DNA from 4 places in the Agromyces sp. Y558 genome. Region 3 is predicted to be linked to each of the others. Evidence: predicted binding sites of a transcription regulator. Region 3 holds the regulator's gene; each other region holds the start of a gene.
What was found. Region 3 encodes LexA, which represses DNA repair genes until DNA is damaged. Its sites were predicted from a motif close to TCGAACANNTGTTCGA; they were not measured.

Region 1 (5,433 bases), on a different contig from region 3:
ACGCCGCGCCGTCGAACATGCTCGTCACCGAGGTGTCTTCGAACACCGCGTGGATGGCCCGGGCGAGGAGGGGCGCGATCGGCAACACGGTCAAGCGGTCCCAGCGCTTCTCTTCGGGAATCGGCAGCGTGTCGGTGACCACCACACTGTCGATGAAGTCGGACTGCAGGATCTCAGTGGCCGGGTTCGAGAACACCGCGTGGGTCGCCGCGACGACGACACCGATCGCGCCGGCGGCCTTCAATGCCTCGGCGGCCTTCACGATCGTGCGCCCCGTGTCGATGAGATCGTCGACGAGCAGGCAGATGCGGCCGTCGACCTCGCCGACGATCTCGTGCACCGAGATCTGGTTGGGCACGAGGGGGTCGCGGCGCTTGTGGATGATGGCGAGCGGCGCGCCGAGCTTGTCGCTCCAGATGTCGGCGACGCGCACCCGGCCGATGTCGGGCGAGACGACCGTGAGCGTCGACGGGTCGAGCTTCTCCCTGAAATGCTCGAGCAGCACCGGCATCGCGAAGAGGTGGTCGACGGGGCCGTCGAAGAAGCCCTGGATCTGCGCGGCGTGGAGGTCGATCGACATGATTCGGTCTGCGCCGGCGGCCTTGAAGAGGTCGGCGACGAGACGGGCCGAGATCGGCTCGCGGCCGCGGCCCTTCTTGTCTTGCCTGGCATACGGATAGAACGGCGCGACGACGGTGATGCGCTTGGCCGACGCCCGCTTGAGCGCGTCGATCATGATGAGCTGCTCCATGAGCCACTCGTTGATCGGGGAGGTGTGCGACTGGATGACGAACGCGTCGGAACCGCGCACGCTCTCGTCGTAGCGTGCGTAGATCTCACCGTTCGCGAACGTGCGCGCGTCGGTCGGCACGAGGTCTGCGCCGAGCTCGTCGGCGATCTCGATCGCGAGCGAGGGGTGCGCACGACCCGACACCAACACGAGGCGTTTGGATCCGGTGGTCTCGATTCCCGACATTTCTGTCCTCTCCACCCGCGGTCTGCCGGTGCGTCAGTCGGCGGTGGGGCCGGATGCCTCTGCGGCCGCCTCGGCTGCCTCAGCAGCCGCGGTGCCGGCTCGATGCGTCTGGACCCATCCCTCGATGTTGCGTTGCGGGGCCACATTCACGGCGAGCGCGCCTGCCGGAACGTCTTTGCGGACGACGGTACCGGCGCCCGTGTAGGCCCCGTCAGCAATCCTAACGGGCGCGACGAACACCCCGTGCGACCCGGTTCGCACGTGCGAGCCGATCTCGGTGCGGTGCTTGTTCACTCCGTCGTAGTTCGCGGTGATCGAGCCGGCCCCGATGTTCGACTGCTCGCCGACCGTCGTGTCGCCGATGTACGAGAGGTGCGGCACCTTGCTGCCCTCGCCGATGTTCGCGTTCTTCGTCTCGACGAAGGCGCCGATCTTGCCGTCGGCACCGAGCACCGTGCCTGGACGAAGGTAGGAGAAGGGCCCGACGGATGCCCCGGGGCCGACGACGGCGAGGGTGGCGTCGGTGCGCTTCACCTCGGAATTCTCACCGATCTCGCAGTCGACGAGCGTCGTGTCGGGGCCGACGATCGCGCCGGTCGCGATCGCCGTCGCACCCTTCAGCTGCGTGCCGGGGCGGATCGTGACATCCGGTTCGATGCGCACCGCGAGGTCGATCCAGGTGGTCGCCGGGTCTTCGATCGTGACGCCGTTCAGCTGCCAGCCGCGCACGATGAGCGCGTTCAGGCGAGCAGCGGTCTCGGAGAGCTGGGCCCGGTCATTGATGCCGGCGACGAGCCACGGTTCGGAGACGGGCACTGCCTCGACCTCGGAGCCGGCTGCACGGAGCAGGCCGATCACGTCGGTGAGGTACTTCTCGCCCTGCACGTTGTCGGTCGTGAGGTTCGCGAGCTGGTCGCGGAGCGCGGCCGCGCCGAACGCGTAGATGCCCGCGTTGATCTCGGCGATGGCGCGCTCGTCGTCACTCGCGTCCTTCTGCTCGACGATGCGGTCGAAGAGGCCGGCGTCGTTGCGCACGACGCGACCGTACCCGCTCGGGTCGTCGTACACGGCGGAGAGCACGGATGCCGCCGCGGCATCCGCGCGATGCTGCTCGAGGAAGGCGGCCAGCGTGTCGGCGTTCAAGAGGGGCACATCGCCGTTCAGCACGAGCACCTCGCCGTCGAAGTCGGCGGGCAGCGCGGCGAGCGCCTGCTCGACGGCACGGCCGGTGCCGGGCACCTCGTCTTGGTCGACGATGATCGTGCCGGGCAGTTCGATCTCGACCGCTGCGGCGACGAGATCGCGCTCGTGGCGGACGACCGCGATGATGTGCTCGGCGTCGAGCGCGCGAGCCGTGGCGAGCACGTGCGCGACGATCGGCGCACCGGCGAGCGGGTGCAGGAGCTTCGGCACCGCCGACTTCATGCGCGTGCCCTGGCCGGCGGCGAGAACGATGATGGCGAGGTTCTGGTCGGTCATTCGCGCCTATTCCTATCGGTGCAGTCTGTGGGGTGCATGGCGGCCGTTCCGGCTCCGCCACCAGGATTCGAACCTGGACCGGACAGCTCCAAAGGCTGCCGTGCTGCCGTTACACTATGGCGGATCACTCGGGCCGACGCCCGTGCGCGACATCCAGTCTGCCATGTTCCTCGGCCGCTCCGACGCGTTCCGATCGTTGCCATGTCGTGAGATGCGCTCCCTGAACGCCGTGCCGATCACGTCTCGCAGAACGTGCGCACGTCACTCCGCCCGGGCGGAGAGGACGCGGTGAGATCGCTGCTCGAGACGGGCGAAGCACTCGCGCATGCGAAGTGAACGACTCCGCGACGCGAGCGGCGCGATAATGGCTGGATGACCGATGCTGACGAGGTCGACCGAATCGTGGACGACTGGGAACGCGAGCGCCCCGACCTCGATTTCTCGCCGCTGCAGGTGCTCTCGCGTGTCGCGCGACTCTCGAAGCACCTCGACCGCGCCAGACGGCAGGCGTTCACCCGGTCCGAACTCGAGTCGTCGGAGTTCGACGTGCTCTCGGCGCTCCGGAGGGCCGGATCGCCCTACCGACTCTCCCCCAAGGCGCTGCTGTTGCAGACGCTCGTCTCGAGCGGCACCATGACCAATCGCATCGACCGGCTCGTCGAGCGCGGACTCGTGACGCGCCAGACCGACCCGAACGACGGGCGCGGCATCCTCGTCGAGATGACGTCGGCCGGGCTCACTCGCGTCGATGCCGCGATCACGAGGCTCGTCGACGCCGAGGCCGAGCTGCTCGGCAGCCTGCCTGCGGCCGAACAGAAACGGCTGGCCCGGCTGCTGCGCAAACTCAGTCTCGGATTCGACTGAGCGCGACGGGCTCGCGCAGGCGGCTCGTACCGGCGCGGCTCGCGCCGGCTCGGCTCGGCTCGGACCGGCGCGGCTCGGCTCGGCTCGGCTCGGCTCGCACCGGCGCGGCTCGGCTCGGCTCGCACCGGCGCGGCGCGGCTCGGCTCGGCTCGGCTCGGCTCGTGCCAGCGAGGCTCGCACCGGCGCGGCTCGCGTGCGAGTAGAGGGGGCGCGAAGAGGTGGCGCGCAGAGGTGGCGCGCAGAGCGGATGTCGCGGGCATGATCGCGCCCGCGGCATCCGTTCGATGCTCGTGCCACGGGTCGGAGAAGTTCTCCACAACCATCGAACATACGTTCGAATTCTGGTAGAATCGAGTCATGCAGCCGCCACCCGTGATTACCAGATCAAACGGTAATTCTGGGCGTGATTCCGGGCGCAATGCACGGCATGATTCCGGGCACGATTCCGGCCACTTCGATACTCAAGAGCGGTCGCCGTATGCGATCGCGCAAGACGGCCTCGCCGAACTCGTCGAAGCCTCCGTGCAGGCGCAGCGCATCGAAGCGATGAACGCGGCGATGCGGGTCGATCTGATCTTCTTGACGGTGTCATTTGCGCTTCGCGCCGAGCAGGCGTTCGTCGCCCCGACGCTGTCCCCCGAACGACGACGAGAGATGGCGCATCGCAACGTCACCGCCGAGCTCGCGACAGCACTGCATGTGCCCGAGCGCACGATGCAACATCAGATCGATGACGCCTGGGCACTGTCGACTCAGCTTCCCGCAACACTCGCGGCGCTGCGGTCCGGAGCGATCAGCCTGCAGCATGCGCGCGTGATCGTCGAGGCCGCCGCCGAGCTCGATGACGAACCCCGCGTCCGGGCCGACCTCGATGAAACACTCGCGGTCTACGCGGCCGACCACACGCCGCCGAGCGTTCGTCGCCGAGCACGTTCATTGCGCGAAGAACTGCAAGCGCAGACTCTCGCCGAACGCCATCGTGCTGCCCGGGCGAAGCGTCGCGTCGAGATCGAGCCGGCTCCCGACGGCATGGCCTGGCTGCACGCCTACCTGCCGGCGGCAGACGCCCTGCTCATCAGAGATCGCCTCGATCACGTCGCTCGCGAGGTCGCTTCCGCACGCTACCACCGTCACGCGGCTCGATCCGATCATGATGGCAACACCGGGCGCACCGATGATGTCACGGCGATTTTCTCCTCATCGACCCGCGACAACGCACGCGCCGACGCCGCACGCGATCTTCTGCTGTACGGCGGGCTCGGCGATGACTCGCCCTTCGCGGCTGCATGCGACCGAGTGCGACCGAGTGTGCACGTGACCGTGCCTGTGCTCACGCTCATCGGCTGCTCGTCCGACCCCGGCATTCTCGACGGCTACGGTCCGATCGACGCAGAGACGGCTCGCCGCCTCGCTGCTGATGCCCCGTCCTTCGTACGCCTGCTGACCGATCCGATCACGGGCGCGGTGCTCGACGTCGATCGCACCAGCTACCGACCGCCGGCCGACCTTCAGCGGTGGCTCCAGGTGCGCGACGAGACCTGCCGATTCCCGGGCTGTCAGCGCGACGCCAGACGCAGCGATCTCGACCACAGCATCGACTGGGCCGATGACGGCCGCACCGCATTCGACAATCTGGCCCACCTCTGCCCGCTGCATCATCACCTCAAGCACGAGTCATCCTGGTCGATGCGGCATCTGGCCGGCGGAGTCCTCGAGTGGACCTCCCCCGCGGGTCGCCTGCACCTCACCCACCCGGCGCGCTCGATCGAGGTCGATGGCGGCAGCGACGAAGCGGGCGGCAACGTTCCCGGAGTCCGGCAGCACCATCATGGTGTCGCTCCGCCCGGTGTCGATGCCCATGCCGATGCCGACACGGTACGTGCTGGCGTTCAACTCACGCCTCTCGGCGTCGACTTCCAGACGAATGCCGGCTCTGCGCCGACCTCCCAAGTGGAATTCCCTGAAGCACCTCCGTTCTGATCGCGCTCAGCCCCCGTGATCGAAGCGCGGTGACCTCGCATCGCAGCCCATTGTCGCGCATCGTGTCACGCATGGCAGTGTCACGCGTGACCATGTCGGGCATCATCGCGTCAGGCATCATCGCGTCAGGCATC
Region 2 (5,433 bases), 1.3 Mb from region 3:
CACGGGGAACGCGGCGCGATGCCCGGGGGAGCAGATGCCGCAGGCTTCGAGGTCGATGCCGTGGCCGTCGGTATCGAGGATGCCGATCGTCGGGGCATCCGTCGTGCCTGCGATCACCATCTTCGCCTTGTTGCGGTAGCCGCCCTCGCGACTCGCGACAGGTGGCAGCCAGTCGAACTCGGCGTGCGTCTTCAGGAGGTCTTCGGCGTGCCGCTGCTTGTCGGCGAGCTGCCGTTCGTAGGGCTGCCCCATGAGCGAGCACGAGGTGCAACGCCCGGCGTCGAAGTAGGAGCAGTCCACGGGTTCCAGCGTAGGCGGGTGGCCGCTGTGGGTTGAGCTTGTCGAAACCTGCGGGTGTCGACCGTCTCGAGCGACGGCGCGTGAGGACGCGGATACGGTGGTCGCGTGAGTACAGCTGACGTCCGCCCCGGCGCACCCGGCGCACCCGGCGCACCCGCGCGTGTTCGCGTTCGCGCGTCCAAGTGGGACGGCCGGCCGCACTGGGAGTTCGACGGACTCTGGCTCGGTGCCGACGCGCACGGCGACTGGGTCGGTTTTCCGGCGGGCACGCGGTTCGCGCGGCCTGGAGACGCGTTCACCGCGACCTGGGAATCGGTTTCGCTCTTCCCGCGCGCCGGCTGGGCGGCCGGGTTCAACGCGGGCCATCCGCGCGGGCTCGGTATCTACGTCGACCTCGCCACGATTTCCGAGTGGCGAGCGGATGCCTCGGGCTCGACGGTCTGGACGGTGTCGTACGTCGATCTCGATCTCGACGTCGTCGAGCGTGCGGGGGAGCCAGCGTTCATCGACGACGAAGACGAGTTCGCGGAGCACGCGGTGGAATTCGGGTACCCGTCCGAACTGCTGGTGCGGGTGCGAGCCGACGCCGACGCTGTGCTGGAGGCGGTGCAGCGACGCGAGCCGCCGTTCGACGGGGCGACTGCCGCAGCGTGGCTCGAGCGGCTTGAGCGGCTCGTGTGATTCGGTTGACCTCCCGGTCGCCTGGATCTGCGGATCTGTGGATCGCTCGATCTGTGGATCGTTCGGAATGCAGGATCATGGAATATGGATCGCAGGATCGCAGGATCGCAGGATCGCAGGATCGCAGGATCGCAGGATCGCAGGATCGCAGGATCGCAGGAATGGCGGATTGCTGGATTGGCGGATTGGCGGATTGGCGGATTGGCGGATTGGCGGATTGGCGGATTGGCGGAGTGGCGGAGTGGCGGATCGCAGGATCGTGGAATGGCGGATCGCAGGATCGCTCGGATCGCTCGGATCGCTCGGATCGCTCGGATCGCTCGGATCGCAGGATCGCAGGATCGCAGGATCGCTCGAATTGCCGCGCTCCCCGGCAGCCGGGATCGCCCGCGTCGCCGGGATCTCCGTATCTCCAAATCGGAGCAAACGCTTCATTCGAATATAGATCCGAAAGGATGAGATTCAAGCGTGAATTCAATCGAATACATCTTCCATTCCTGTCTGAATCTGCGATAGAATGAGGCATGCCAGCAACGACCGCCGCACTCACCGAGTTGCGGTCGGCGTGCGCTGAGGCCGATGGCATCTGGGCCGGCGCGTTGCTGGGCGAGTCGACCGAATCCGGGGTCGATGTTCGGGTCATGAGTGGCGACGGCCTGGTGCGCGTGACCGAATCGCTGGCCGAGCTGGCACGCCGTGTACAAGCGCTGCAGGCCAAGTGCGCTGCCGAACTCGCCGCTCGGTCGCGCAGTGGCGGTGACGACGACGTTGCTCGCCGGCACGGGTACTCATCTCCCGCGCGGCTGATCGCGACGGTCACCGGCGGCCGCTACAGCGACGCCGCGAAGCTCGTGGCTGTCGGTGAGGCCACCGCATCGCGAGCATCGTTCACGGGTGAGACCCTCCCGGCTCGGCATCCGCATCTGGCCGTGGGGCTAAATGCCGGCGAAGTGTGCGTCGATGCCGCAGAGACGATTCGTCGATTCCTCGATGGCGTCGCACTTCGTACCGATCGAGCCGAACTCGACGAGGCCGAGCGGTTTCTCGTGGAGCGGGCCCCGCTCGTCGGCGTCGACGGTCTCGTGCGACTCATCAAGCAGCTGCAGGCACGACTCGACCCCGACGGCGTGAAGCCGAGAGAAGACGAGTTGCGTGCGAACCGTGGGCTTCGCATCTGGGAGGATCGCGCCGGCATGATCCAACTGCAGGGCGCATTCGATCCGGCCAACGGCGCGCCAGTCAAACTCGCCATCGAAGCGCTCGTCGGTGCCGAGCTCCGCCGGGCCCGCGATGCGAAACGCGGGTTCGTTGCCGGCCCCGGTGAGCGCGACCATTTCGACCGTGCAAAGAATGCCGACGATACGACGGCTGCCGGCGATGCGACTGCTGCCGATGAGACGACAGATGCCGACGGTGTCGACGGTGTCGACGGTGTCGACCCGATCTTCGATGAGCAACGGACGATCGCCCAGATGAATGCCGACGCATTGGCCGACATCGCTCGCCTGTCGCTCGGGGCGAAGAACGCGCCCGCGGCGCTTCGCCAGGTCACGGTCGTCGCCCGCGTCTCAGCTCAGGCGTTGGGGTCGGGGCGAGGGCACGCCACCATTGACGGCATCGACCAACCGGTATCGGTCGCGACCGCGCGTGAACTGGCGCTTTCAGCGGGAGTCAGCCCCCTGTTGCTCGGCAACCGCAGCGATCCACTCGAGCTCGGCCGTGCCGCCCGCCTCTTTACCTCGGCGCAGAAGATCGCACTCGTCGAACGTGACGGCGGCTGTGCTTGGCCCGCGTGCGAGCGGCCGCCCTCGCACGCGCAGGCGCACCACATCCGGTGGTGGAAGCGGCATCGAGGCCGCACCGACATCGAGAACGGCATCATGCTGTGCTCGCATCACCACCACCGCGTCCATGACGACGGCTGGATCATCACCATCCGCGACGCGCAGACGTGGTTCACGCCTCCGGTGTACATCGACCCGCAGCAGCGACCACGCCCCGGCAATCGACGGTTGCCGGTTGACTGGGCCGATGCCTCGCCAGCCCCTCGGGTCGCTGCAGCCTGAACGCGCGGTCAGAGCGAGCGGCAGGTGGCCGGTTGCGCGGGTCGAAAGCTATGGATTGAGCGTGCCGAAGCCGGTGGATGTCGAGGTCTGTCGGTTGAGCGTGCCGAACCGGTGGATGTCGAGGGCTGTCGGTTGAGCGTGCCGAAACCTGGCGCTGATTCGCCAGGCTCAGCAGGCGGCCTGCGGCAGGCTCAACCAGCGGCGCCCGGCTCGAAGCGATAGCCCATGCCGGGCTCCGTGAAGAAGAAGCGCGGCTCCGACGGTGTCGGCTCCAGCTTGCGTCGCAGTTGGGCGACGTAGAGGCGCAGGTAGCCGGCGTCGTTCGCGTGGAACGGCCCCCACACCTCGCTCAGCAGCATCTGTCTGGTGAGCAGTTTGCCCGGGTTCATGAGGAACAGCTCGAGCAGGCGCCACTCCGTCGGCGTGAGGCGTACGGATGTCGCGCGCCCCGACGCATCCGTCGACCTGATGGTCTTCGCGGCGAGGTCGACGGTGAGCGCCCCGATGGTGAACGCCGCGGCATCCGCCTCGCCGGTGGTCGACCGTGCACGGGCGCGGATGCGGGCGAGCAGCTCGTCCATGGCGAAGGGCTTCGTCACATAGTCGTCGGCGCCGGCGTCGAGCGCGTCGACCTTCTCGGCCGAGTCGGTGCGGCCCGAGAGCACGAGAATCGGCACCTTCGACCACGCGCGCACGGCGCGGATCACGTCGATGCCGTCGACCTTCGGCATGCCGAGATCGAGAAGGATGAGATCAGGGTGGGCGTTCGCCGCGAGATCGATCGCCTCGGCACCGTCACGTGCGGCGATGACGTCGTAGCCGCGCGCGGCGAGCGTGATGCGGAGGGCGCGTTGCAGCTGGGCGTCGTCGTCGGCGAGGAGGATCCTCATCGCGCCTCCTCGGTGGTCGGGGCCGACGGCAGGGTGACGACCATGGTGAGGCCGCCGCCGGGGGTGTCGTCGACTTCCAGTGTGCCGTCCATTCCCTCGACGAACCCCTTCGACAGGGCGAGGCCGAGGCCGAGGCCAGAGTCGTTGTCGGTGTCGCCGAGCCGTTGGAACGGCGTGAACACCTCGTCGCGGCGTTCGGTCGGGATGCCCGGTCCGCGGTCGACGACCCGCAGTTCGGTGCGGCCCTGGAACGAGCTCGCCGCGACGCGCACACGCTCGCCGGGCGGACTGTGCCGCACGGCGTTCGCGAGCAGGTTCACGACGACCCGCTGCAGCAACACGCCGTCGGCGAGCACCGGTTCGAGCCCGTCGGCGAGATCGAGTTCGACCTCGCCGGGGCCGAGTGCGAGCTCATCGAGCGCCGGGAAGACGACGTCGGCGACCTCGGTCGGGGCGAGCATGACGGCGAGCGCGCCGGCCTGCACGCGGCTCACGTCGAGCAGGTTCGTGACGAGTTCGGCGAGGGCATCGAGGCTCTCGGACGCGGTCGCGAGCAGCTCGTCGCGCTCGGCGGCCGGCAGATCGACCTCCCTCGACTGCAGGGCGCTCACCGCGGCCGACGCCGAGGTGAGCGGTCGCCGCAGGTCGTGGCCGACCGCGGCGAGGAGCGCCGAGCGCACCCTGTCGGTCTCGGCGAGCGCCGTTGCCGCCGACGCCGCGGTAGACAGCGCGCCGTGCTCGATCGCGGCGTCGATCTGCGAGGCGATGACCTGCAGCAGGCGGCGTTCGGATGCCTCGAGGTCCTGGCCATGCAGTTCGAGCACGCCGCGTGTGCCGACCGGCACGTTCGTGACCCGGTCGTCGCGGGCCGGCTCGCCATCGGCGACCCTCGTCTCACCGTCGACGAGCAGGCGCACTCCGGTGAGGCCGAACGCCTCGCGGGTGCGAGTGACCATGGCCTGCAGGGCGTCTTCACCGCGCAGCACGCTGCCGGCGATGGAGGCGAGCAGCTGCGACTCGGCGGCTGCGCGCCGGGCGATGCGCGTGCGTCTCGCAGCCTGGTCGACGACGTAGCTCACCAGCAGGGCGTTCGCGACGTAGAAGAGTAGGGCGAGCAACTGCCGCGGGTCGTGGATCGTCAGGGTGAACCGCGGCTCGACGAACAGCGCGTTCAGGGTGATTCCCGACAGCACCGCCGCGAACAGCCCCGGCCAGATGCCACCGATGAGGGCGACGACGATGACGAGCAGTTGGAAGGCGAGCACGTCGCTCGTGATGGACGTCTCGGTGTGGAAGGTCGCGAGCAGCCAGCTGAGCAGCGGGCCGGCGACGAGCGCCACGACGAAGCCGACGACGAGCCGCTTGCGGCTGAGCGCGCCGCCGAGCTTCGGCAGCGAGATGCCGGAGCCGGCAGCCGCGTGGGTGACGATGTGCACATCGATGTCACCCGACTCTCGGATGACCGTCGCACCGATGCCCGGACTCGAGAAGGCGGC
Region 3 (5,433 bases):
GCGAACTCCGCCACAACGGCGGCCTGGCCGATCGTGCCCGCGCGGAAACCGTCCAGCGCGGCGCCGAGGGCCTCCGGTGCCCGGCCGTCGTCGGCGGCATGCGCGTTCGACTGGAACGCCCGCCCCGCCCACGGCACTCCGGCGGAGTCGGTACCAGCACCGGCACCGGCAGCGGACTGCGAGTCGACGGATGCCGCGGCATCCGTCTCACCGCGACCCGGCTCGGCGCCGGGGTCACTGCGAAGCGACATCCAGCGCCTCGGCCAACGTGAAGGCACCGGCGTAGAGCGCCTTGCCCACGATCGCCCCCTCGAGGCCGAGCGGAACGAGCTCACGGAGCGCCATGATGTCGTCGAGGCTCGAGATGCCCCCCGACGCGACGACCGGGCGCGACGTACGGTCGAGAACCTGGCGCAGCAGCTCGAGGTTGGGGCCCTGCAGCGTGCCGTCTTTCGTGACATCGGTGACGACGTAGCGCGCGGCACCGGCTTCTTCGAGTCGGTCCAGGACCTGCCAGAGGTTGCCGCCGTCCTGCGTCCAGCCGCGCGCGGCGAGCGTCGTGCCGCGCACGTCGAGCCCGACAGCGATCGCCTCGCCGTACTGGGCGATCACGGACGCCGCCCACTCGGGGTTCTCGAGCGCTGCCGTACCGAGATTGATGCGCTTGGCGCCGATCGCGAGGGCATGCTCGAGCGACTCGTCATCGCGGATGCCGCCGGAGAGTTCGACGTTCACGCCGCGCACCTGGCGGATGGCCTTCTTCAGCACGCCCGCGTTCGAGCCGCGACCGAAGGCCGCATCGAGGTCGACGAGGTGGATCCACTCCGCTCCCTGGTCGGCCCAATCGACCGCCGCGTCGACGGGGTCGCCGTAGCTGGTCTCGGTGCCGGCCTCACCCTGAGTCAGGCGTACTGCCTTGCCGCCGGCCACATCGACGGCCGGAAGCAATACGAGGCGGGGGGTCTTGTTGAATTCACTCATTCACTGTCCTAGAGATCGCGGTCGCGCCTGCGAATCGGCACAGTCACAGCATCCTAGTCCGACCAAGTCGAAGCGATGTGCACGTGACGGCCGAGCGGCTCAGTCGAGCGTGCCGAGCCAATTGGCGAGCAAGCGGATGCCGGCATCCGACGACTTCTCGGGATGGAATTGCGTCGCCGACAACGGGCCGTTCTCGACGGCTGCGAGGAAGCGACCTCCGTGCTCGGCCCACGTGAGCGCCGGCCGGGGAAACGGTGGCTGCACGTCGAGCAGCCACTCCTGCGCCGCGAAGGAGTGAACGAAGTAGAAGCGCTCGTCCTCGATTCCGGCGAACAGGGCTGAGCCCTCGCCGGGTTCGACCGTGTTCCAGCCCATGTGCGGCAGCACCGGGGCTGGCAGTTCGGTGACGCTGCCCGGCCACTCGCCGAGCCCCTCGGAGTCGACTCCGCGTTCGACGCCCCGCTCGAACATCACCTGCATGCCGACGCAGATGCCCAGCACCGGGCGACCGCCCGCGAGACGGCGATCGATGATCTCTTCACCCCGAACGGCGTGAAGTTGGTCGACCACGGCTTTGAACGCCCCGACGCCCGGCACCACGAGTCCGTCGGCTTCGAGCGCCGCGGCGCGGTCGGCGGTGACGGTCACCTCTGCACCGGCGCGCTCGAGCGCCTTCGCAGCGGAGTGCACGTTGCCCGAGCCGTAGTCGAGCAGGACGACGCGCCGAGTGCGGCTCACAGAGCGCCTTTCGTCGACGGAACGCCGGACACGAGCGGGTCGAACGCCTTCGCTTGGCGGAATGCACGCGCGAACGCCTTGAACTCGGCCTCGGCGATGTGATGCGGGTCGCGGCCGCCGAGCACGTTGACGTGCACGGTCAGGCCCGCGTTGAACGCGATGGCCTCGAAGACGTGCCGCACCATCGACCCGGTGAAGTGCCCGCCGATGAGGTGGTACTCGAACCCGGTCGGCTCTCCGGTGTGCACGAGGAACGGGCGCCCCGAGATGTCGACGACGGCCTGTGCGAGCGCCTCATCGAGCGGCACGAGGGCGTCGCCGTACCGCGAGATGCCGCGCTTGTCGCCGAGCGCCTGCCTGATCGCCTGCCCGAGCACGATGCCGACGTCTTCGACCGTGTGGTGCACGTCGATCTCGATATCGCCGCGTGCCCGCACAGTGAGGTCTGTGAGCGAGTGCTTCGCGAACGCCGTGAGCAGGTGGTCGTAGAACGGCACGCTCGTCTCGATATCGCTCGTGCCGGTGCCGTCGAGATCGATCGAGAGGTCGATGCTCGATTCACTCGTCTCGCGCTGGACCCGGGCGGTGCGCGGCGATCTCGTTGCGGTCATGAGTCGATCCTATTCGGGGCCGAAACGGCGATCGCCTCGAGGAAGGCGGTGGTCTCGGCCTCAGTGCCGGCCGTGACGCGCAGGTGACCGGGGATACCGATCTCGCGGATCAGGATGCCGCGCGCGAGCAGTTGTTCGAAGACCGCATGCGGGTCTTCGACCCCGCCGAAGAGCACGAAGTTCGAGCCGCTGCGATACGGGTGGAATCCGAGTCGAAGGAGCTCGATCGAGATGCGCTCGCGCTGGCTGCGAATCTCTTCGACCATCGCGAGCATCTCGGCCGCGTGCGCCAGGGCGCCGAGGGCGGCCGCCTGGGTGAGCGCGGAGAGGTGGTACGGCAGTCGCACGAGCCGGAGGGCGTCGATGGCGGCCGGATCACCGGCGAGGTAGCCGACGCGGGCACCGGCGAATGCGAACGCCTTGCTCATCGTGCGCGACACGAGCAGCCGGGACCGCCCCGGCAGGAGCGTGAGCGCACTCGGAGTTCCGGGGTCGGCGAACTCGAAGTAGGCCTCATCGACGACCACGATGCCGCGCGCCGCGTCGACGACCGCCTCGATCGTCTCGAGTGAGAGCGGCGTACCCGTCGGGTTGTTCGGCGCGCAGAGCAGCACGATGTCGGGATCGTGCTCTCGCAGCGCCGCTACGGCCGTTTCGGGGCTGAGTTCGAACTCGTCATCGCGACCGGCGGTGACCCACTCGGTGCCGGTGCCGGAGGCCAGCAGGCCGTACATCGAATAGGTCGGGGCGAAGCCCAGCACGGTGCGGCCCGACCCGCCGTATGCCTGAAGAATGTGCTGGAGCACTTCGTTCGAACCATTCGCGGCCCACATCTGCGCCGGCTCGAGGCCGTGGCCCAGATAGCCGGCGAGTGCATGGCGCAACTCGGTGAACTCTCGATCGGGATAGCGATTGAGGGTGAGAATGGCGGCGGCGACGCGAGCGACCACATCGTGTGCGACGTCTTCGGGAATCGGATGCGTGTTCTCGTTGACGTTCAGCGCGACCGGAACGGACTGCTGCGGAGCCCCGTACGGGGTGCGACCACGAAGGTCATCGCGGATGGGGAGGTCTTCAAGACTCGTCACCCTTCAATGCTAACGATGCGCACCGAGGCCATTCGGCCAAGCCGTCATCGACCGACGGAAGCCCGAAGCTTCGCCTATTCGCGTGTCACGGGACGGCGGGAAGTGCGAGGCGCTGACCGGGTTCGACCACCGCGTCATCGAGCCCGTTGAGTCGCATGATCTCAGCAATGATCTCTCGCACATCGGCCCCGGGGTCGATCGACTCGGCGATCTCCCAGAGCGAATCGCCTTGCCCGACCGTCGTGTACTCGAACGACGCAGCCTCGAACGAGACGCCCCTGGATTCGACGTCGGCCGCGGCGCCGCCCGCGCCGATCACCGCCACGAATGCCCACACCACGAGCGGAAGTGCGGCGAGCGACGTGAACACGATGCGACCCCGTCGCGTCAGCCGGAGCGTCGTGCGCGCGGGAGTCACCGACGCCGCCTCCTCTCGCGGAAGGGCCCTCGGGGGCTGGAAGCCGGTCGTTGCGATCGCTGCACTCATGTCACACCTCCTGTAGGAGTCGCATCCGACCCTCGGCCGGGAGGGCCGGATGCGAAACTCTGTTCCGAACATACATTCGAATGACGAACAACGCAAGGGCGGACGCGGGGAATTCCGACGGACGGATTCCGCGACACACTCGAACAAATGTTTGCCGCGCGCGCGAGAGGCGGATACAGTTTCGAATGTCTGGAAGGGAGTCGACCGGACATCACCGACATCCGGTCGCGAAGCGGCCGCTACGAGGGGCGAAGACGTTGAGCACCGACATCGACGACGTGCAGGCGGCCGGCAGGCCACGCCGCCGAAAGAGCTTGAGCGCCAAGCAGATCTCGATCCTCGAGATGATCCAGCGCTCGGTCTCCAGTCGCGGCTACCCGCCGAGCATGCGCGAGATCGGTGACGCCGTCGGCCTCTCCTCGCTCTCGAGCGTCACGCACCAGTTGAACCAGCTCGAGCTCGCCGGGTACCTTCGGCGCGACCCCAACCGCCCTCGTGCGCTCGAAGTGCTCATTCAATTGCCCGGTGTCACCGAGCGCGCTGTGACCTCCTCCGACCCGACCCCGGTCGGTGACGCGGCCATGGTGCCGCTGGTCGGCCGTATCGCCGCGGGCGTGCCGATCACGGCCGAACAGCAGATCGACGAGGTGTTCCCCCTCCCCCGCCAACTGGTCGGCAAAGGCGAGCTGTTCATGCTGAAGGTCGTGGGCGACTCCATGATCGACGCCGCGATCTGCGACGGCGACTGGGTCGTGGTGCGATCGCAGCGCACAGCAGAGAATGGTGAGATCGTCGCGGCGATGCTCGACGGTGAGGCGACCGTGAAGGTGTTCCGCCAGCGCGACGGTCACACCTGGCTGCTGCCGCGGAACAGCGCGTTCGAGCCCATCGTCGGCGACCATGCCGAAGTGCTCGGCAAGATCGTCGCGGTGCTCCGAGCAGTCTGACTGGGCAACCCCGCCAGTCCGTTCCGGAGCGGCGGGGAGGCCCGGCTCTATGCTGCAGCCTGAACCGCGGGTCGAGCCGCGGCGAGAGCGCTCCCGACCGCGGCAGGCGTCAACGCGTTGAACCAGTCGAACACTGCATCCATGAACCCCGCGTGATCGTCACGGAACACCGTGTGGCCCGTGCCGCGCAGGGTCGCGACGGTCATGCCCTGTCCGCGCAGCTGCCGGGCGATCTTCGCCGTGATCAGCAGGCTCTTCTCCGCCAGGAGCACCAGAGTGGGGGCGACGAGGCGCACGGGCGGCACCAGCGGTCGCGTATCGGTGAAACCGAGGATGGTGCGCTTGTCCCAGTCTCGAAGCGTCGCGAGCTCGATCTCGACGTCGACCGCACTCCACTTCGGATTCATGCGCACCAGGGCCGACCGGCGCGGCCTCGGTGCTATCGCGAAGAATGCCTTGAACGCCCACCCCTTCACGCCCTTCGGGAAGGAGAAGGCCGGGTCGATGTAGATCGCCGCGCGAGGCGCAAGCCGATCGGCGACCAGGCTCGCCACCAGTCCGCCGAGCGAGTGACCCATGAC
Region 4 (5,433 bases), on a different contig from region 3:
CGAACGCGACGAGCGTCGCCGCCGCGGTCTCGATGGGCCCGTACACCGTGGGCTCGCCCAGGCTCTTCACCAGCTGGAAGACGCCGCTGCCGAACACCGCGGGGATCGCGAGGAGGAACGCATAGCGTGCGGCGGCCGCGCGCTCGTAGCCGAGGAAGAGCCCCATGGTGATGGTGCCGCCGGAGCGTGAGACCCCGGGGATGAGTGCCAGCGCCTGCGCGAGACCGAAGTAGATGCCGTGCGGCACGGTCAGATCGTCGAGCCCCCGCCGTTTCGCGCCCGCCCAGTCGGCGAGGCCGAGGATGAGCCCGAAGACGACGAGCATCGTGGCGACGATCCAGAGCGAGCGCAGGCTCGTCTCGATCTCGTCTTGGAAGAGGATGCCGAGCACGACGATCGGCACCGAGCCGACGATGATGAGCCAGCCCATGCGCGCATCCGGATCATTGCGCGGGACCCTTCCCGTGAACGAACCGAACCAGTGCGAGACGATTCGCACGATGTCACGCCAGAAGAAGACCACGACCGCGGTCTCGGTGCCGAGCTGCGTGATGGCGGTGAACGCCGCACCCGGGTCTTGGGCCCCTGGCAGGAATTCCCCCAGGATGCGCAGGTGCGCGCTCGAGGAGATCGGGAGGAACTCGGTGAGCCCCTGCACGAGGCCGAGGATGAGCGCTTCGATCACGTGGTGCATCCGCCTTCCGCCTCCGCGGAAGTCGGAGGACTGCGCTGGTCAGGGGCGTGCTGATCAGGGACTGGTTCGGTCAGTAGTCGAGGAGGAGGTCTCGCAGGACCTGCCTCCCGAAGACTAATGCGTCGAGCGGCACCCGCTCGTCAACCCCGTGGAACATCGCCGGGAAGTCCAAGCCTTCTGGCAGCTTCAGCGGCGCGAAGCCGTATCCGGCGATTCCCAGCCGACTGAGCGCCTTGTTGTCGGTGCCGCCCGAGAGCAGGTACGGGAAGACCGGCACGCCGGGGTCATGCACACCGAGGGAGCGCTTCACGGCATCGACCAGAGCGCCGGATGTCGCGGCCTCGAGCCCGACGTCGCGGTGCACGATCTCGATGTCGACCTCGTTGCCGATGAGCGCCTGCACTTCGGCCAGCACCGCGTCTTCTTCGCCCGGCAGCGTGCGGATGTCGATGAGCGCCTCGGCGCGGTCGGGGATGACGTTGTGCTTGTATCCCGCGGTCAGGAGCGTGGGATTGCTCGTGGTGCGCAGGGTCGCGGTGATGAACCCCGACGCAGAACCCGTGGCGAGGGCGAGTTCGTCGGGTGACACCTGCTCGGGGTCGACACCCAGCACTCCCGCGATCTCGGCGAGCAGCTCGCGAGTGGTGTCGGTGAGCCGGATCGGCCATTCGGTACGGCCGAGGGTCGCCACCGCCTCGGCGAGCTTCGTGACGGCGTTGTCGCGGATGAGCCTCGAGCCGTGAGCGGCGGTCCCGCGCGCGACGAGTCGGATCCAGAGCAGCGACTTCTCCCCGGTCTGCAGGAGATACGCACGCTGCCCGCCGACGGTGATCGAATACCCGCCGACCTCGCTGATCGCCTCGGTGGCTCCCGCGAAGAGTTCCGGATGGTGGTCGACGAGCCATCGGGAGCCGAGGCCGCCGCCCGACTCCTCGTCGGCGAAGAACGCCACGACGAGGTCGCGTGCCGGCTGAGAGCCCGAGCCGATGATGTCGCCGAGGGCGGTCAACATCATCGCGTCCATGTCTTTCATGTCGACCGCACCGCGACCCCAGAGCATGCCGTCGCGCACCTCACCGGCGAACGGGTCGACGCTCCAATTGCGGGCATCTGCCGGCACGACATCGAGGTGTCCGTGCACGACGAGGGCCGGCTTCGCGGAGTCCCGCCCAGGAACACGTACGACGACGCTCGTGCGTCTCGGCTCGGACTCGAAGAGCTGCGGTGCGAGCCCGAGCGCGGCCAGCCGAGCCTCGACGTACTCGGCAGCCTCGCGCTCGCCGTTCGCCTTGCCCTCGCCGTAGTTGGAGGTGTCGAAGCGGATCAGCTCCTGTGCGACGATCGCCGTCTCATCGAGTTCTGGAACGAGGTCGGAATCGGTGGATGACAGGGCCATGCCATCACGCTAGCCGGGGCATCCTGCAATGGCCAACGTGTCGGAAGCGCCCCGGAAATCGTGCTAATGTCTTCTCTCGGGCCACCGAGGAATCGGAAGGGCCTGACACGAGCGCGGGTGGCGGAAATGGCAGACGCGCTAGCTTGAGGTGCTAGTGCCCTAACGGGCGTGGGGGTTCAAGTCCCCCCTCGCGCACGCTTGTGTCGAGAAGGCCGGATCATTGCGATCCGGCCTTCTTGCGTTTCCGGACGTTGCGTTTCCGGACGTTGCGCTGTGATCCGCGCATCTCCCCCGCACATCGTGTTCTCGTGTGCCGAGAGACGCCTCATCGCACGACATCCGACGACCGCGCCTCACTCATCCGATGTCTGTCGCGACAAATCGGATGTTCCGGACAGTCGGCACTGCCGACTTGCTCTATTCGAACATGTGTTCGAAACTGTGTGAATGACCATGACCGCTCCCCTCGCCCCGGCCGAAGTGCCCTCGCGCGTCGAGGAGCTGCAGGCCCGCATCCGCGGGATGCAGGCCACGCGGCTCGACTCCAAGACGGTGCCGACACATCCGGCCCTCGAACAGGTGCTGCCGGGCGGCAGCCTTCGCGAGGGCACGGTCGTCACCGTCGAAGGCTCGACGACCCTGCTCATGGCCCTCCTCGCCGGCCCGTCGGCGAGCGGGCGCTGGGTCGCCGTCGCAGGCATGCCGGAGTTCGGCATCGAGGCGGCCGCACGGTTCGGCATCGACCTCGAGCGGCTCGTGCTCGTGCCCGACCCCGGACGGCAGTGGCTCACCGTGATCGCCGCGCTCGCCGATGTGATCCCCGTGGTCGCCGTGCGACCGGCCGGTCGGGTCACCCCAGCCGAGACGTCACGACTGACGGCGCGGCTCAGGCAGCGCGGCACCGTGCTGCTCGTCGCGGGCGAATGGCCGGGCAGCGATGCGAGCCTCGGCGTCGAGGCGAGCGAGTGGCACGGTCTCGAGCTGGGTCACGGGCATCTCAGCGATCGCGACGTCGTCGTCGCTGCGGGCGGGCGTGGGGAGTTCGGGCGGCGTCCTCGCTCCCGTCTCCGGCTGCCGGGTCGTTCGCTCGAGTTCCGGGCCGCCTCGGAAGCGACTCCCGATCCGGTGCGTCTCGACGAATATGTGCGGCGGGCCGTCTGATGGTCATCGACCCCGGCCGCACGATCGTGCTCTGGTGTGCCGACTGGCCCGTGTTCGCGGCCTGTCGCGAACACGGGATCGACCCGGCCTCCCCCATCGCCCTCACCGAGGGAGGGCAGGTCTTCGCCTGCTCGGCGGCCGCCCGCAGCGACGGTGTCGTTCGCGGATTGAAGATTCGCGAGGCCCAGTACCGCTCCCCCGCGCTCACGCTGCTCGACTACGACGCCTCGCTCGACGTGCGGGTCTTCGAACCGGTCGTGCGACGTGTCGAAGAGACGGTGCCGGGTGTGCAGCTCATCCGCCCGGGCACGCTCGCAATGAGGGCCCGCGGCGCGGCCCGCTACTACGGCGGTGAGGAAGCCGCGGCGCAGGCGCTCCTCGACACCGTCGCAGCGCTCGGGGTGCCCGGCGCCCGGGTCGGTGTCGCCGACGGCCCCTTCGCGGCCGAGCAGGCTGCGCGGGCGACCGGCGAATCCCCCGTGGGCATCGTCGCGCCCGGGACATCCGCTGCGTTCATTTCTCCGCTGCCCGTGAGCCTCGTCGTCGATGCCCGCACGTCGGCCCTGCTCAACCGGCTCGGCGTTCGCACCCTCGGCGAGTTCGCAGCGCTGCCCGAGGCCGATGTGCGGCGTCGCTTCGGCGCGGCGGGCGCGTTCGCACACGACCGGGCGTCGGGGCGCGAGCAGGCCAGGGTGCTCGCACGCACACCGCCGCCCGAGTTCGAGGTGGCGCAGGAGTTCGAGCCGCCGCTCGATCGCATCGACCAGCTCGCCTTCGCCTTTCGAGTGCGTGCCTCCGAGTTCATCGAACGAATGCGGGCGAAGCGACTCGTGTGCACCGGCATCCGCGTCGAGATCGACGACGAAGGCGGCGGGCACTCGAGCCGAAGCTGGTTGCACCCACGCTGGTTCACACCCGCCGACGTCGTCGACCGGGTGCGCTGGCAGCTGCAGGGCGCGGGCACCGCCGACAGCGGGCTCGCCTCGCCCATCGTGCGGCTGCGCGTCGTGCCCGAACGCATCGACTCGACCGGCAACCACGAAGAGGGGCTCTGGGGCGGCGGACCCGACGAGCGCGTGCACCATGGGCTCACCCGGGTACAGAGCATGCTCGGCCACGACGCGGTCGTGACCGCGTCGGTCGGTGGTGGCCGCATGCTCGCCGACCGGCAGGTGCTCGTGCCGTGGGGCGACCGGGTTCCCGAGCGCACGGGCGAGCAGACGGCGGCGCCGTGGCCCGGCAGCCTGCCCGCTCTCGCGCCCGCAAGCGTCTTCCGTGAGCGGCTGCCGATCGGGCTGCTCGACGCCAGCGGCTCCCCGGTCACGATCGACGCCCGTGGGGCGATCTCGGCGAACCCCGAACGCTTCGCGCTCGCCGGCGGCGATGCCGCCCCTGTGCGGGCGTGGGCGGGGCCCTGGCCGGTCGTCGAGCGCTGGTGGGACGCCGAGCACGCCAAACGTGTGCACCGCTTCCAGATCGTCGACGATGACGGGTGTGCGTGGCTTCTCGTGCGCGACGACGAGGGCTGGTGGGCCGAGGCGAGGTACGACTGATGAGGTGGAACTGGCTGAACTGATCGTGTGGAACGACTGGCTGTGCTGATGGGTGGTGGTCGCTGATGGGGTGGAACAACCCCGGCATCCCGTGGTCGGAGCTCGAGCGCAAGCTCTCCGATGCGCGTCGGCCGGGTGCGCCCAAGCTCATCGGCGACGGCGGCGACAGTCCGGCGTGGAGCCGCAAGCGGCATCCGTATCGCCCTGCAACCGACCTCGAGGCACCGGCCGGGCCGATCGTGCCCTACGCCGAGCTGCACGCGCACTCGAACTTCAGCTTCCTCGACGGCGCCTCCTCCCCCGAGCAACTGGTCGAAGAGGCGCAGCGGCTCGGGCTCACGGGGCTCGCCATCACCGACCACGACGGCTTCTACGGCATCGTGCACTTCGCCGAGGCCGCCGAGAGCTTCCCCGAGCTGCAGACGGTCTTCGGCGCCGAACTCTCGCTCGGCCTGCAAGGCCCGCAGAACGGCTTCGCCGACCCCGAGGGCGAACATCTGCTCGTGCTCGCCCGGCGTGAGGCGGGCTATCACCGGCTCGCCGGCGCGATCACCGCCGGTCAGCTCGCCGGCGGCGAGAAGGGGCGACCGGTGTACTCCATCGAAGAGCTCGCCGAGCGAGCAGGCGGT

Region 1: a site for LexA is predicted at 3,642-3,657, ahead of AC1C2T_RS12020 (HNH endonuclease signature motif containing protein). Genes of this name have one in related genera too.
Region 2: a site for LexA is predicted at 1,460-1,475, ahead of AC1C2T_RS05740 (DUF222 domain-containing protein). Genes of this name have one in related genera too.
Region 4: a site for LexA is predicted at 2,512-2,527, ahead of imuA' (DnaE2-dependent mutagenesis accessory factor ImuA'). Genes of this name have one in related genera too.

The regions. Positions count from the first base shown of each region.
Region 1 covers NZ_JCAIUH010000002.1:47,676-53,108, reverse strand. The annotation lists gene AC1C2T_RS12040 (ribose-phosphate diphosphokinase) at 1-976, opposite strand, end outside; gene glmU (bifunctional UDP-N-acetylglucosamine diphosphorylase/glucosamine-1-phosphate N-acetyltransferase GlmU) at 1,010-2,455, opposite strand; tRNA gene AC1C2T_RS12030 (tRNA-Gln) at 2,508-2,579, opposite strand; gene AC1C2T_RS12025 (MarR family winged helix-turn-helix transcriptional regulator) at 2,828-3,319, shown strand; gene AC1C2T_RS12020 (HNH endonuclease signature motif containing protein) at 3,677-5,299, shown strand; gene AC1C2T_RS12015 (hypothetical protein) at 5,371-5,433, shown strand, end outside.
Region 2 covers NZ_JCAIUH010000001.1:1,221,273-1,226,705, forward strand. The annotation lists gene rlmC (23S rRNA (uracil(747)-C(5))-methyltransferase RlmC) at 1-300, opposite strand, end outside; gene AC1C2T_RS05735 (DUF402 domain-containing protein) at 406-981, shown strand; gene AC1C2T_RS05740 (DUF222 domain-containing protein) at 1,506-3,047, shown strand; gene AC1C2T_RS05745 (response regulator) at 3,239-3,937, opposite strand; gene AC1C2T_RS05750 (ATP-binding protein) at 3,934-5,433, opposite strand, start outside.
Region 3 covers NZ_JCAIUH010000001.1:2,483,980-2,489,412, reverse strand. The annotation lists gene AC1C2T_RS11615 (SseB family protein) at 1-251, opposite strand, end outside; gene priA (bifunctional 1-(5-phosphoribosyl)-5-((5-phosphoribosylamino)methylideneamino)imidazole-4-carboxamide isomerase/phosphoribosylanthranilate isomerase PriA) at 235-981, opposite strand; gene hisH (imidazole glycerol phosphate synthase subunit HisH) at 1,081-1,719, opposite strand; gene hisB (imidazoleglycerol-phosphate dehydratase HisB) at 1,716-2,330, opposite strand; gene AC1C2T_RS11595 (histidinol-phosphate transaminase) at 2,327-3,418, opposite strand; gene AC1C2T_RS11590 (LysM peptidoglycan-binding domain-containing protein) at 3,504-3,905, opposite strand; gene lexA (transcriptional repressor LexA) at 4,175-4,852, shown strand; gene AC1C2T_RS11580 (alpha/beta fold hydrolase) at 4,900-5,433, opposite strand, start outside.
Region 4 covers NZ_JCAIUH010000003.1:314,226-319,658, reverse strand. The annotation lists gene AC1C2T_RS16350 (undecaprenyl-diphosphate phosphatase) at 1-694, opposite strand, end outside; gene AC1C2T_RS16345 (M20/M25/M40 family metallo-hydrolase) at 765-2,090, opposite strand; tRNA gene AC1C2T_RS16340 (tRNA-Leu) at 2,202-2,285, shown strand; gene imuA' (DnaE2-dependent mutagenesis accessory factor ImuA') at 2,538-3,251, shown strand; gene AC1C2T_RS16330 (DNA polymerase Y family protein) at 3,251-4,804, shown strand; gene AC1C2T_RS16325 (error-prone DNA polymerase) at 4,870-5,433, shown strand, end outside.